3 regions of the Aeromonas sp. FDAARGOS 1414 genome follow, and region 2 is predicted to be linked to each of the others. Evidence: riboswitches for the same ligand, from Rfam matches in the RefSeq annotation. Region 2 holds a riboswitch; each other region holds the start of a gene.
What was found. A riboswitch is a leader RNA that binds a small molecule or an ion and turns the genes downstream of it on or off. The one in region 2 is predicted to bind cyclic di-GMP.

Region 1 (4,380 bases), 930 kb from region 2:
CGCTGTCGCCCTGTACGCGCCAGACGCCCCAGTCACCCGTGGTGCCCGGCTCTTCGTTCTGGGTCCACCAGCCAGCCAGCCAGTTCTTGCCGTTGTGGCTGACGATGTCGCCGCCCACGTAGACCTTCTTGGCATCCCAACTGTTTTCACAGACGGCGCCCTGCTCCCTGACGGTCACGTTGCGCTGCTGGGTTACCTGCTGACCGGCGCTGTCGCTCACCTGATAGGTGAGGGTGTAGCGGCCGACCTTGCTGCTGTCGACGTTGCCGCTGACCTTGATTTGGGCGGTCAGGTCGCCATCTTCTTCATCATGGGCGCTGACGCCGGTCATCGGATCGAAAGCGGTACCCAGTTCCAGCGTGGTGTCGGTGACACCGCTGAACACCGGCTTCATGCTGTAGACCTCGATGGTGCGTACCTGCTCGGTGACGTTGTTGTCGCGATCGCTCACCTTGTAGGTGAGGGGGTAGAGGCCGATGCGCTGGCTGTCTACCGATCCTTCCACCTGGATCTGGCCAGTCAGGTCGCCATCTTCCTTGTCGTTGGCGCTGACCCCGGCCAGCGGATCAAAGGCAGTACCCTGCTTGATGCGGGTATCGCTCAGGCCGCTGAACACCGGCTTGCCGTTGTCGACCGGGGGCGTGATCTCCTGATCGTGGATGAAGGGGCCGTAGCTCTTTATGAAGGATTCGTTGTAGGACTGACCGGCGGCGTTGCGGCCCATGTCCCAGTTGATGGACCAGGTCATCACGCCACGCAGCGGTTGCCCCTCGCTCTTCAGGCGGTTGAAGGCGTTGTAGAGCTTCTGCGGATCCTGCACATAGCCAGTGGCTGCGGCGTCAATGTTGGTCGGAATACCGAACACCAGCTTGTCATGGGGGATCTTGTAGAAGCCGCGGGTACCGTTGCTCAGCGAATCCGCCATGTAGTAGATGAACTCTTCTTTCAGGGCATCGTTGTTCTGGGCAATCCAGCCGATGCCATCGATGTAGATACCGTCGCCACCCTGGTTGTAGAACTGGGGGTTGATCCAGTCGTAGTACCCTTCCAGATTGCGGATATAGGGGATGTAGGCGCCAGTCTGGGTCAGATAGGGGAACTCCGGCGCCATGGTGATGAGGAAGTTTTTCCCCTGGGCGCGGTAGTGATCCTTGACCAGACGCAGGGCTGCCGGGATCACGGTCTGGTTGTCGGCGGCGGTGATGGCGGCCTGTTCCAGATCGATATCCAGCCCGTCGAAGCCGTAGGTCTCCACCAGACGGATGATCTCGTCGGCAAAGGCCTGCTCCTGACCCTTGCGCAGCTCGATGTGTGCATCGGCACCGCCCAGCGCCAGCAGCACGGCTCGGCCCTGACGGTTCAGCTCGGCGATCTGCTCGATAAACTGGCTTTCGCTCATGCCGATGGCCGGGTCGAGTTTGAAGGTGGGGATGGGATCGCTGCCATAGACCTTCATGAAGGAGACATCGACCACGTTGTATTGCGGGTTGACCTGATCGAGCTTGACGCAGGGGGCGATACCGCCCTTGTAGCCCGAGCCGTCACACCAGTTGTGCCAGTAGCCGACCACTACGCCGGACTGGGGGTTAACCATCGCCTGACCGGCACTGGCGGCATATGCCATGGGGGTGCCCATGCCGAGCAGGCAGCCAAGCAGGGATAATTTGAGTTTGTTCATCGTCTCTCCGTACGGTGCAAATGGGGCGTCGGTTGTGACCGGACGTCCCCGGGGGCAGCCCCGCTGTCATAGGTGTTTTCCCTTAGACCGGTGGCTTTGCGTCGCGCCCTTTCGGGTCACTTTGCCTTTTTCACCCGATTTCTGTGCAGCACAGAGAATCAAGTGACCTGCATGGCAGGTTACCTATGATAGATGCTTGAAAATAAATTAATCAATAGTTGGTTTTGATTCTAATTGACTGAAAAATATTGATAATTTGTTACAGTTACCACATCTTGTCCGTTTCCATGATTGAGCATGACGGCACTTGGCTGGCAGCTGTGGCGCCGGTAAATGGCGGCTTTTTGCCCCTTGAAAGTAGCGATAAGAGCCAAAAAAGGCCCACAGATTCATCCTGTTACTGGCTGTTGATGGCAAAACTGCAGCAACGGCAGAGATCCGGGTCGCAATGGCTGGAAAAGTACAGGGTTGCGGCGGATTCCCGCTTGATTATTGCGTGGCTTGGCCACATGTTAGAAAGCCATACAGAGCTGCTAAAGCGGTCTGTTCAAGACCAAACAAGAGGTAACCGGGATGAATAACCCTTTGCTGACAATGGATTCACTGCCCCCTTTCAGCCAGATCAAGCCGGAGCAGGTTCAGCCTGCCGTGATTCAGGCGATTGCTGACTGCAAGCAGAAGATCAGCGATGTGCTGGCCCAGCGTGATCCCCATACCTGGGATAGCCTGATTGCCCCGCTGGAAGAGGTAAATGACCGCCTGTCACGGATCTGGTCACCGGTCAGCCACCTCAACTCCGTACTCAACAGCGAAGCGCTGCGCGAGGCCCATGACGCCTGCCTGCCGCTGCTCTCCGAATTCCAGACCTATGTCGGTCAACATGAAGGGCTCTATCAGGCCTATCTGGCCCTCTCCCAGAGCGATGATTTCCCGCTGCTCAGCGGCGCCCAGCGCAAGGAGATCCAGAATACCCTGCGTGACTTCCGCCTCTCCGGCATCGGTCTGCCTGCCGAGGCGCAGCAGCGCTACGGCGAAATTCAGGCCCGCCTCTCCGAGCTGGCCTCCCGTTTCAGCAACAACGTGCTGGATGCGACCCAGGGCTGGCACAAGCTGGTGGTTGATGAAGCCGAACTGGCTGGTCTGCCCGAGAGCGTGCGTGCCGCTGCCCGTCAGATGGCTGAACTTAAAGGCAAAGAGGGGTGGCTGTTCACGCTGGATATCCCTTCCTACCTGCCGGTGATGATGTACGCGGACAACCGCGAACTGCGCGCCGAGATGTATGAGGCCTTCACCACCCGCGCCTCCGATCAGGGCCCCAATGCGGGCAAGTGGGACAACTCCGCCATCATGAGCGAGCTGCTCACCCTGCGCCGCGAACTGGCCCAACTGCTGGGCTTTGCCAACTATGCCGAGCTCTCCCTGGCCACCAAGATGGCGGACAAGACCGAACAGGTGGTGAGCTTCCTCACCGATCTGGCGGCCAAATCCCTGCCGCAAGGCAAGGCCGAGCTGGAGGAGATCCGCGCCTTCGCCGCCGAGCAGCATGGTCAGAGCGAGCTGGCCGCCTGGGATCTCGCCTACTACGCCGAGAAGCTCAAACAGCACAAGTTCTCCATCTCCGATGAGCAGCTGCGCCCCTATTTCCCTGCCAACAAGGTGGTGAAAGGGTTGTTCGAAGTGGTCAAGCGGGTGTTCGGCATGAAGGTTCGCGAGCGCCTCGGCATCGACACCTGGCACCCTGACGTGCGCTTCTACGACATCTTCGATGCCGACGACGAGCTGCGCGGTAGCTTCTATCTCGACCTCTATGCCCGCGAGCACAAGCAGGGCGGGGCCTGGATGGATGTTTGTTTGGGTCGTCGCTACCGTCAGGATGGCTCGCTGCAAAAGCCGGTGGCCTACCTGACCTGCAACTTCAACGGTCCGGTGGATGGCAAACCTGCGCTGTTCACCCACAACGAAGTAGTTACCCTGTTCCACGAGTTCGGCCACGGCATTCACCACATGCTGACCCGGGTCGATGTGGCCGGCGTGGCCGGCATCAACGGCGTGGCCTGGGATGCGGTAGAGCTGCCGAGCCAGTTCCTCGAGAACTGGTGCTGGGAGTCCGAAGCACTGGCCTTTATCTCCGGCCACTACGAGACCGGCGAACCGCTGCCAGCCGATCTGCTGGAGAAGATGCTGACCGCCCGCAACTTCCAGGCTGCGATGCAGATGTTGCGCCAGCTGGAGTTCGCCCTGTTTGACTTCCGTCTGCACCAGGAGTTTGATCCGGCCAATCCGGCGCAGCTTCCGGCGCTGCTGGATGAGGTGCGCAGTCAGGTAGCAGTGATGACGCCACCGGCGTTCAACCGCTTCCAGCACAGCTTCTCCCACATCTTCGCGGGCGGCTATGCGGCGGGCTACTACAGCTACAAGTGGGCCGAGGTGCTCTCTGCCGATGCCTTTTCCCGCTTCGAGGAGGAGGGCATCTTCAACCCGGCCACCGGACAATCTTTCCTGAAGAATATTCTGGAGAAGGGGGGCTCGAAGGAGCCGATGGAGCTGTTCCGAGCCTTCCGTGGCCGTGAGCCCAAGGTGGATGCACTGCTGCGACACAGCGGGATCGCTGCCTGAGATTCCTGACCCGCCGCCTGTGTGAGCTTCAAGCAGGTACACTGTTTTGCGGCATAGTGGGATCGAGTCGTGATTTCTGCGACAAA
Region 2 (4,380 bases):
CAGGCAGGCCAGTTGGCCGCATCCGGATCGGTGGCCGAGCAACCGCCACCACCGCTGACCGGCTTGACCGTCAGACGGGTTGCCGCGCTGGCATCCAGCGCGCCGTCGGAGACGGTGAGGCTAAGGTCATAGGCGGTGTCGCTGGTGACGCTCGGGCCGGTGACCACCAGGGTGGCGCTGTTCTGACCGCTGGCGGTGAGGCCGGCCGGTACCGTCCACTGATAGGTGAGCGGATCACCGTTCGGGTCAGACGCGGTCGCCTTGAGGGTCACCTGCTTGCCAGACTCCACGGAAGCGGTAGCCGGCAGGCTCACCAGTGGCGGCAGGTTGGGCTGCGGCGCCTTGTTGGTGACCACCACCTGATCCTTGGCACTCAACTGCTGGTCATCGGTCACTGTCAGCTCGAACACCAGATTGATGTCGGTGGACACGGCATCGAGTACAACGCGGGCCTTGGCCTGAGTGGCATCAAACAGGGTGGCCTGCGGGCCGGATACCTGCTTCCAGCTATAGGTGAGGGCGCCATTTTCCGCGTCGTGGGACGCGGAACCATTCAGCGTCACCTCGGTCGGGCCAGTGACACTCAGATCGCTGCCCGCGTTGGCCACCGGCGGCTTGTTAGCTGGCGGAGTGGTTCCCTCGCCGTGACCCAACCCCTCGTGCATGGCATTGAGGATGTCGCCGTTGTCGGCATCAATCTCCCAGGAGAAGAGGCCGCCCAGCTTGTTGGCTAGCACATACTGCCCCTTGGCCTTGACCGAGCGGTCGTTGTCATAGGTGATGAGATCGCCGGTCGAAGCCTTGAACAGATAGGGAGCCTCGGCCACCTCGTCGTAGCTCTTCTCCCAGCCAGCTCCCATCCGGTTGTTGACGATGTCGCGGTAATCGACCACGCCATCTTCCCAGGTGCCTTTCACCTTGCCGGTCGCCTTGCCGGTGAAGGGGTTGTTGCCCTGATAGCCGCTCACGCCAGTCCAGCCACGGCCATACATGGCGGCACCGACCACCAGCTTGCCGGGGTCAACCCCTTGCGCCAGCATCAGGTTGACTGCCTTGTCGGTGGTGTACTTGGTATCGGGATCCCAGCTCGCCGCGTAGAGGTTAGTCTGGTGGCCCAACTCGGTGTTGCTCCAGGCGCCGTTGTAGTCGTAGGTCATCATAAAGATGTGGTCCATATAGGGTTGGGCCGCCCTGTAGTCCACATCCTGGATCTTGTCCCCCCCGGCCCCGATAGCCGACGTCAGCTCATACTGGCGACCAGTCTGCGACTCCAGCTCGTCGAGCATGGCGCGCAGCTCCTTCATCAGGGCCACGTAGGTGGCACCATCACTCGGGCTACCCAGCTTCGGGTTGGCACCCTGTCCGCCCGGATACTCCCAGTCAATGTCCACGCCATCGAAGAATTTCCAGGTCTGCAGGAACTCTTTGACCGAGGCGACGAAGGTATCGCGCTTGGTTTTGTCACCGAGGAAGTAGAAGGGGTCGGAAAGGGTCCAGCCGCCGACGGAGGGGAGGATCTTGAGGTCAGGGTAAGCCTGTTTGAGCGCCATCAGGGCACCGAAGTTACCCTTGTAAGGCTCGTCATAGGCAGTCAGGCCACTTTGCGGCATCTGAACGGCGGCCCAAGGATCGTGGATCGCAACCTTGAAGTCGGCACGACCGGCACACGCACGTTGCAACGCCTGGAAGCTCCCTTCGATCTCCTTGAGGCTATCGTTGAGGCCATCCCCGCCACAGATGGGGGTGAAACCATAGAGGATATGGGTCAGGTTCTGGGCCGGGATCTTGTCCACTGTGAACTTGCGACCATAGACGCCCCACTCCACGTAGTAGGTACCGACCACCTTGCCGGACTTGTTGGCGTAGGGCTTGTTGTTCTCCTGCAACGCGGCCTTTAGCGGCGCCAGGTGGCTGCCATCGGTATCGGCGACCACGATCTCCTTGGCATCAGAGAGAGTACAGCCATCGGCATTGCAGAGGGCCACCTGCATCTGGTAGCGCCCACCTTTGTTCACCTTGAATTTGGCCGTGCCTGCAGCAGCAGAGGGGCCAGACCACACCTCCTTGCCATCAAGCAGTACCTTGGCAGTCTGGCCGACGTCACCGCTCCAGAGGTTCCAGTTCACCTCCACATCGGCGGCATCCTTGACCTTGACCAGATTGTTGTAGGAGGTTGCCGCCTGATCCACTTCAACAATGGCGAACTTGATGGGACCCCAGCCGATGGTGGGCTTGCCCGGCGCAGCCGCATAAACGGCAGATGAGGCAAGCAGGGAGCCGACCATCATGGCCAGCAATGCGGGTTTTGGACTTAGCATATTGTTTTCCTTTACGTTATGGACAAACGAAAGGGCAACACAACACGACAGGCAACACAAACACGACTACCCCTTGGCAAAGGCAGCCAGCATAACACTGTGGTGGCCCCGCTATCCCAGCTCAACAACGCCTTTAGACCGGAGGCTTTGCGTCCCGACTTTTCAATCGGTTTGCCCTTGTCACAACTTTATTTTCGGCGATAACTAATCGCGAATTAACTCTATGGCAATTTATATAACTAAGCAAACAAGACCATTCCAAACCCGCTACTGGCCGTACCTGACGCTGAGCCATAGCTTCATGATTCATCTTTAAAATACAAGGGAGCATTGGCCATGATTAATAGCTACCCAACTGATTAAGCTAAATATTTCACTAAAACAAAATAAAACGACAAAAGCTCAATACCTGTGGCACAACACAACAAGAGGTAGCCATACCTCACGGCAACAAGTGAATTAAAAGTCAATTTATTGCATACCAGTATCTTCCTCCCCCCACCCCTTCTTATTCAGACACCACAAACTTGTTTATCTGACCCCCAGAGCACAAACGTACAATCCGGCCAGAATGTAAGCAACTGGATAAACAGACATACGCAGTTGTTTATTTTTATTGGCATTTTTATATAATGCCCGCACGTCCCAGTGGCACAGCTGGATAGCGCGCGCCCCTCCTAAGGGCGAGGTCGCAGGTTCGAATCCTGCCTGGGACGCCACCCATCATCCCCTTTTCGCATTCACTCATCTCTTTGGCGATTCGTTCGACGTCCAGCAGCACTCTGCTTGCACCATCAAAATTCTCACCAAGTCACAAGTAATTGTATTCACGCGGCATTCGGCATCTCTCCTCTCTCTGATAGACTGCTTTTTTTGGCTGAGCCCTACGGCAAAGCCAGCAGCTTCATCTTGCAAAGGAGTGTTGGATGTCCGGATGTTCCTGGTGGGATAGATCCACCGGTTTTGCACTGCTGACCATTGTGCTGTGGGCCTCACTGGCGGCGCTGACGTCACGGGTCACCAGCGTGTCACCACTGGTGCTGGTCGGGCTGGTGCTGTTTTTCTGCGGGGTCGGGGCCTTGCCGTTTTGGCGCCAATGGCGCGCTCGTCCTATTACCTGGCTGGTGACGGTTACGGCATTGCTGCTCTACCATCTGCTGCTCTTTATGAGTTTTCGCCATGCCCCGGTGCTGGAGGCCAACCTCATCAACTACCTCTGGCCGCTCTGCATCATTCTGTTCACCCCGCTGTTGTTGCCCGGCCATCCACTCCATGCCCGTCATCTGCTGGCTGGCGCCTTTGGTCTGGCGGGCTCCATGCTGGTGATGGTCAATGGCGAGCTGCAACTGCAACAGACCTATCTGCCGGGATACCTGTTGGCGCTCGGTGCAGCTGTCGTCTGGGGAGCCTACTCGGTATTATCACGCCGTCTGCCGCCAGCCCCCGCCGTGGTCACTGCGGCAGCCTGTCTGCCCGCGGGTTTGCTGGCGCTGCTGCTTGCCCGTCTGCTGGAGGGGCCCCTGCCGCTCGCGCAGATCCCCACCAGTGACTGGTGGCTGATCATCGGGCTGGCGCTGGGCCCTATGGGGGCGGCCTTTGTGACCTGGTATCTGGCACTGCGAGACGGCGATCCACGCCGGATCGGTGCCCTTGCCTACCTGACACCGCTGCTGAGTACCTTGCTGCTGGTGTTGCTCAATGGAGAAACGCTGACTTCGCGCCATCTGCTGGCCGGTGCACTTATCATGGGAGGCGCCCTGCTCGGTATGCTTGGCCAACGCAACAGCGCTCAGGTATCCCCAGCCAGTTAAGCCGGCAAGATAGGACCACCTGACCATGCTGTCATAAAAACGCCATCATCCCTGTTTAGGCTCTGGCCACGCTCCCCCATGGTCTGTGCTGACAGGAATTACCCCGTGAAAATCGCCCATTACGCCACCCTCTCCTCCCTTGTTTTGTTACTGGTCGCGGGAGGACAGGCGCTGGCCCTCTACCACGGCTGGCAACAGCTTGCCCGTACCAATCAGGCCCAGCATCAGCACGAGACGCTGCAACAACTGGT
Region 3 (4,380 bases), 400 kb from region 2:
CGGGGCCCACTCCTTTTTTAGTGAAATGCCAAATGATTCACACTCTTTGGCAAAAATTGCGCAGGGATGCGCCTGAACACGCTACCAAAAAATGGGGAGTGCTGTCTGCTGGCTATACTGTTGTCAAAACGCTCATTTAAGGGCGCGCGACCACTGGTTAATAGTAAATAAGTTGTTACATCAAGCAATTGGCTGCCGCAGTAACGAGCCATAGAAAATCAACAGGGAATGAGGGTTTCGTCATGTTCAAGCTCGGTGATATCACCGTGAGCCGCAAATTGTTTTTGCTGCTCACGTTGGCGTTTGTCGGTTTTGTCTCGCTGCTGTTCATCTCGGCCAACGCGCTCCAGCGCAATCTGATGAGTGAGCGAGAGGCGCGGCTCAATGCGGTATTAAGCCAGGCCATGAGCCAGATCCAGTTTCTGGCCAGCACCCTGCCTATGGAGCAGGCGCAGCAAGAGGCACGCAAGCTGCTGACCAATATGCGCTTTGACGACAACAACTATCTGTTCGTGATCAATGAGAACCGCCAGATGCTGGTGCACCCCATCCGGCCGGAGCTGGTCGGCCAGACCATGGGGGAAGGAACAGGTGCCACCGCCGGGCAGTTCTGGCTGCAGATGGTCGATATTGCCAAGGGAGGCAAACAGGGCACCCTGCAATATGTCTGGAGCGGCCCATCGGGCGAAACTGCTGACAAGCTCTCCATGGTGTCAGGCTATCAACCCTGGGGCTGGATCCTCGGTTCCGGCATGCTGCTGCAAGATATCCAGCAGACCATCTGGGCCCAGTACATGAAGATGGGTAGCGCCACCGCCATTGTGACCCTGCTGATGGGGCTGCTGGGCTGGCGCATCACCCGCTCCATCGTCTCCCCCCTCAACCAGATCAACAACGCCATGCAACGGGTCGCCCAGGGGGATCTGGTGGTGAGCATCCCGGTACATGGCAAGGATGAGCTGGGCATGGTCGCCCGCTGTACCAATCAGAGTCTCGATGCCATTCGTCACGCCCTGCTGGAGGCCAGTCTGGGTGCCCGCAACGTGGCCGATGCAGCCCTGCGCATCGCCGCCTCCGCCGAGCAAACCAATCAGGCGGTGAGCAGCCAGCGGGATCAGCTGGCCCAGCTCGCCACAGCCATGAATGAGATGAGCGCCACCATCTCCGATGTGGCCGGGCATGCCGAAAATACCGCGCGGGATACCCAGGAAGCGACCGGAGAAGCTGGCCTCGGCAACCGTGACGTTCACGCCAGTGTGCACGGCATCAAGGCGCTGGCTACCGAGGTGGAGCAGGCCACCCTGCAGGTCAACCAGCTCAAAGAGGGGGTCATGCAGATCGGTGAAGTGACCGCCGTCATCAGCTCCATCTCGGATCAGACCAATCTGCTGGCTCTCAACGCCGCCATAGAGGCCGCCCGTGCTGGCGAGCAGGGGCGTGGCTTTGCCGTAGTCGCCGATGAAGTGCGCCAGCTGGCCAGTCGTACCCGCCAGTCCACCGAAGAGATCCAGAGCACCATCGCCCAGTTGCAGCAACGGGCCGTCACTGCTGCCAATGCCATGGATGCCAGCCGAAAACTGGCCGAAAGCAGCGTCAACCAGTCACAACAAGCGGGTCAGGATCTCACTCTGATCGTCAACCATATCCAGCATGTGAGCGACATGGCGACCCAGATCGCTACCGCCGCCGAACAGCAGAGCATGGTGGCCGAGGATATGAATCGCAACGTCAGCGGCATCAACGACTCGGCGCTCGAGATGTCCCAGTCCGCCTCGCAACTGGCGCAGGAGAGCGAACTGCTGGCCGGTCTCTCCCGCAGCCTGGATGAGCGGCTTGCGGTGTTCAAACTGGGCAAGGAGTCCAGCAAGACTCCTATGATGCCAACTCTACATCACTCCAATAGCGAGCAGCGCGCCCGCCATTGATGGCGTCAATCCGTGTCGCCTTGTCACTCGACCTGCCAGCTCGGCTGGCAGGTTTTTTTAAGCCGAAAAACGCGCAGCAAGCATGCATCTTATCGGCATATTCAACGGCATTCGACGCCATTCATAAACAAGAGAACAATTTAAAAACAGCCAGTTAGAACGTTTTTTGTGCCACCGGATTATGCATTTAAACATTCAACTTCAAATAATTAATCAATGCGGTGCACAATGCTGATGGCCGAACATTTGGCCCATCACTAACCATCTAGTCATTTGGCAAACTGACCGAAAGGTCGGGACGCAAAGCCTCCGGTCTACAGACGTTTTGTCCAGGATAGCGGGGTTGCCACACGCAAGTGTGCATCGGGGAACTCCCTGGCCAACTGACTGCCCACATCTATCGAACAGAGGAATGTATGGCAGCAAAAATCCAACTCAATCACATCGCGGCGGTGCTGGCCCTGCTGGCCAGCGGCAGCGCCCTGGCTCATGGCTACATCAGCCAGCCCGAGAGCCGCAACTACCTGTGCAAAACCGGCGGCAACAGCCAGTGTGGAGGCGTACAGTGGGAACCCCAGAGCGTGGAGGGGCCATCAGGCTTCCCGCAAACCGGCCCGCAGGATGGTCAAATCGCCTCGGCGGGCAGCCCGCGCTGGAGCGAGCTGAACATCCAGACCAGCGACCGCTGGACCAAGCGTGAAATACAGCCCGGCCCCTTCGCCATCAGCTGGACCTTCACCGCCAACCACGTCACCCGCAACTGGCGCTACTACCTCACCAAGCAGGACTGGAACCCCAATCAACCGCTCACTCGCGACTCGTTCGACCTGACCCCCTTCTGCGTCATCGACGGCAACATGGTGCAGCCGCCCAAGCAGGTGACCCATAACTGTGTCCTGCCGGAGCGCACCGGTTATCAGGTGATCCTCGGCGTGTGGGAAGTGGGCGACACCAGCAACAGCTTCTACAACATCATCGATGCCAAGTTCAAAGATGGTAGCCAGCCGCCGCTGGAGTGGAGCCAGGCCGGCACCATCTACCCCTCCATCGACCTCGCGGTGGGTGACAAGGCGATGACCCGGGTATTCGATGCCAACGGCGAGCGCCCCGATCTGCAGACCGTGCTGACCATCACCAATGCCGAGCAGGGCCAGAAGAACAACTGGGCCCATGCCCTCGCCGGCAAGCTCAACGCCGAGCAGAGCCTGATCCGCGCCGGTCAGCAAGGAGCCGATGGCCAGTTCAATCCGATCTACGGCATGAACCCCGTCTATCTGCATCGAGACAGCAAACTGGATCGAGTCGAGATTGATCTGCAACAGCTGCAGCCGCCGGTAGTGGACAGCATCAGCGTCAGCGGTCTGGCCAGCGACTATGTGCTGGACAACGGCAAGGCAACCCTCGATTTCACCGTCACCACACAGGGCGATCTGGCCGTCACCAACACCCTCTATGACCACGGCGGCGTCGCCAAGGGTGAAAGCAGCGCTGACATCAAGGACAGCAGCCACACCTTCACCATGGCGCTGGAAGGGCTCAAGGCCGGTCACCACCAGCTGGTGATCAAGGCCACCCCGAAAACGGGCGGCGAGACCATTCAGCAGACCATGGATCTGATGTTCAAGGAGCAGAGCAGCGGCGAATACGACTTCGTCTTCCCGAACTCGCTCAAATCCTATGCCGCCGGCACCAAGGTGCAGCAGCCGAAAAATGGCAAGATCTATCAGTGCAAGCCCTTCCCCTACAGCGGCTACTGCCAGCAGTGGACCACCACTGCCACCCAGTACGAGCCGGGTTTCGGCTCCCACTGGCAAATGGCGTGGGATGAAGTGCACTAACCCACGCTTGGCCACATAAAAAAGGGCGTCCTCTCTAGCAGGGGACGCCCGGAAAAATCAAACCTTGCGGTTTGCATACCAACGGAACCAAGACCTCACTCTTCACTTACTTCACACACTCAACACACTCAACACACTCTTCAAACAGGATTTGTCCATTAACCCTGCCATTTTCCTCCTTCGACAATCACATCATTCGGATCGGTATCAGGGCTCAGCTTGTCACGCACATACTGGTCATAGAGTTTCAGCAGGTACTTCTCCTCCCCCAGCTTGGCGAGACGGTCGTTGACCCAGTCACGCAGCTCGATATTGCCCTTCTTCACCGCCGGGGCGATCGGGTCTTCCGAGCCCAATTTTTCGGGCAATACCCGGTAGCCCGGATTCTCCTTGGCCCAGCTGAACAGCACCAGATTGTCCTGGGCGTAGGCGTCACCGCGCCCTTGGGCCAGTGCCTGCAAAGATTCGGTGTTCTTCTCGAACTTGAGAACCTTCCACTCTGGGTGGTTACGGGTCAGCCAGATGTCGGCCGTGGTGCCGGTGGTCACGATCAGGGTCTTGCTGGCCAGATCATCGAGCTTCTTGGCCGGACTCCCTTCCGGCACCAGCACCTGTAC

Region 1: linked by a shared signal. The riboswitch ahead of I6L44_RS20590 (immunoglobulin-like domain-containing protein) and the one ahead of I6L44_RS11905 (glycosyl hydrolase family 18 protein) in region 2 are both predicted to bind cyclic di-GMP.
Region 3: linked by a shared signal. The riboswitch ahead of gbpA (N-acetylglucosamine-binding protein GbpA) and the one ahead of I6L44_RS11905 (glycosyl hydrolase family 18 protein) in region 2 are both predicted to bind cyclic di-GMP.

The regions. Positions count from the first base shown of each region.
Region 1 is NZ_CP077210.1:3,612,460-3,616,839, reverse strand. It holds gene I6L44_RS20590 (immunoglobulin-like domain-containing protein) at 1-1,678, opposite strand, end outside; cyclic di-GMP riboswitch class I at 1,729-1,814, opposite strand; gene prlC (oligopeptidase A) at 2,252-4,294, shown strand.
Region 2 is NZ_CP077210.1:2,683,655-2,688,034, forward strand. It holds gene I6L44_RS11905 (glycosyl hydrolase family 18 protein) at 1-2,318, opposite strand, end outside; cyclic di-GMP riboswitch class I at 2,417-2,504, opposite strand; tRNA gene I6L44_RS11910 (tRNA-Arg) at 2,961-3,037, shown strand; gene I6L44_RS11915 (DMT family transporter) at 3,245-4,129, shown strand; gene I6L44_RS11920 (methyl-accepting chemotaxis protein) at 4,235-4,380, shown strand, end outside.
Region 3 is NZ_CP077210.1:3,088,473-3,092,852, forward strand. It holds gene I6L44_RS13825 (methyl-accepting chemotaxis protein) at 243-1,925, shown strand; cyclic di-GMP riboswitch class I at 2,191-2,276, shown strand; gene gbpA (N-acetylglucosamine-binding protein GbpA) at 2,342-3,763, shown strand; gene I6L44_RS13835 (transporter substrate-binding domain-containing protein) at 3,922-4,380, opposite strand, start outside.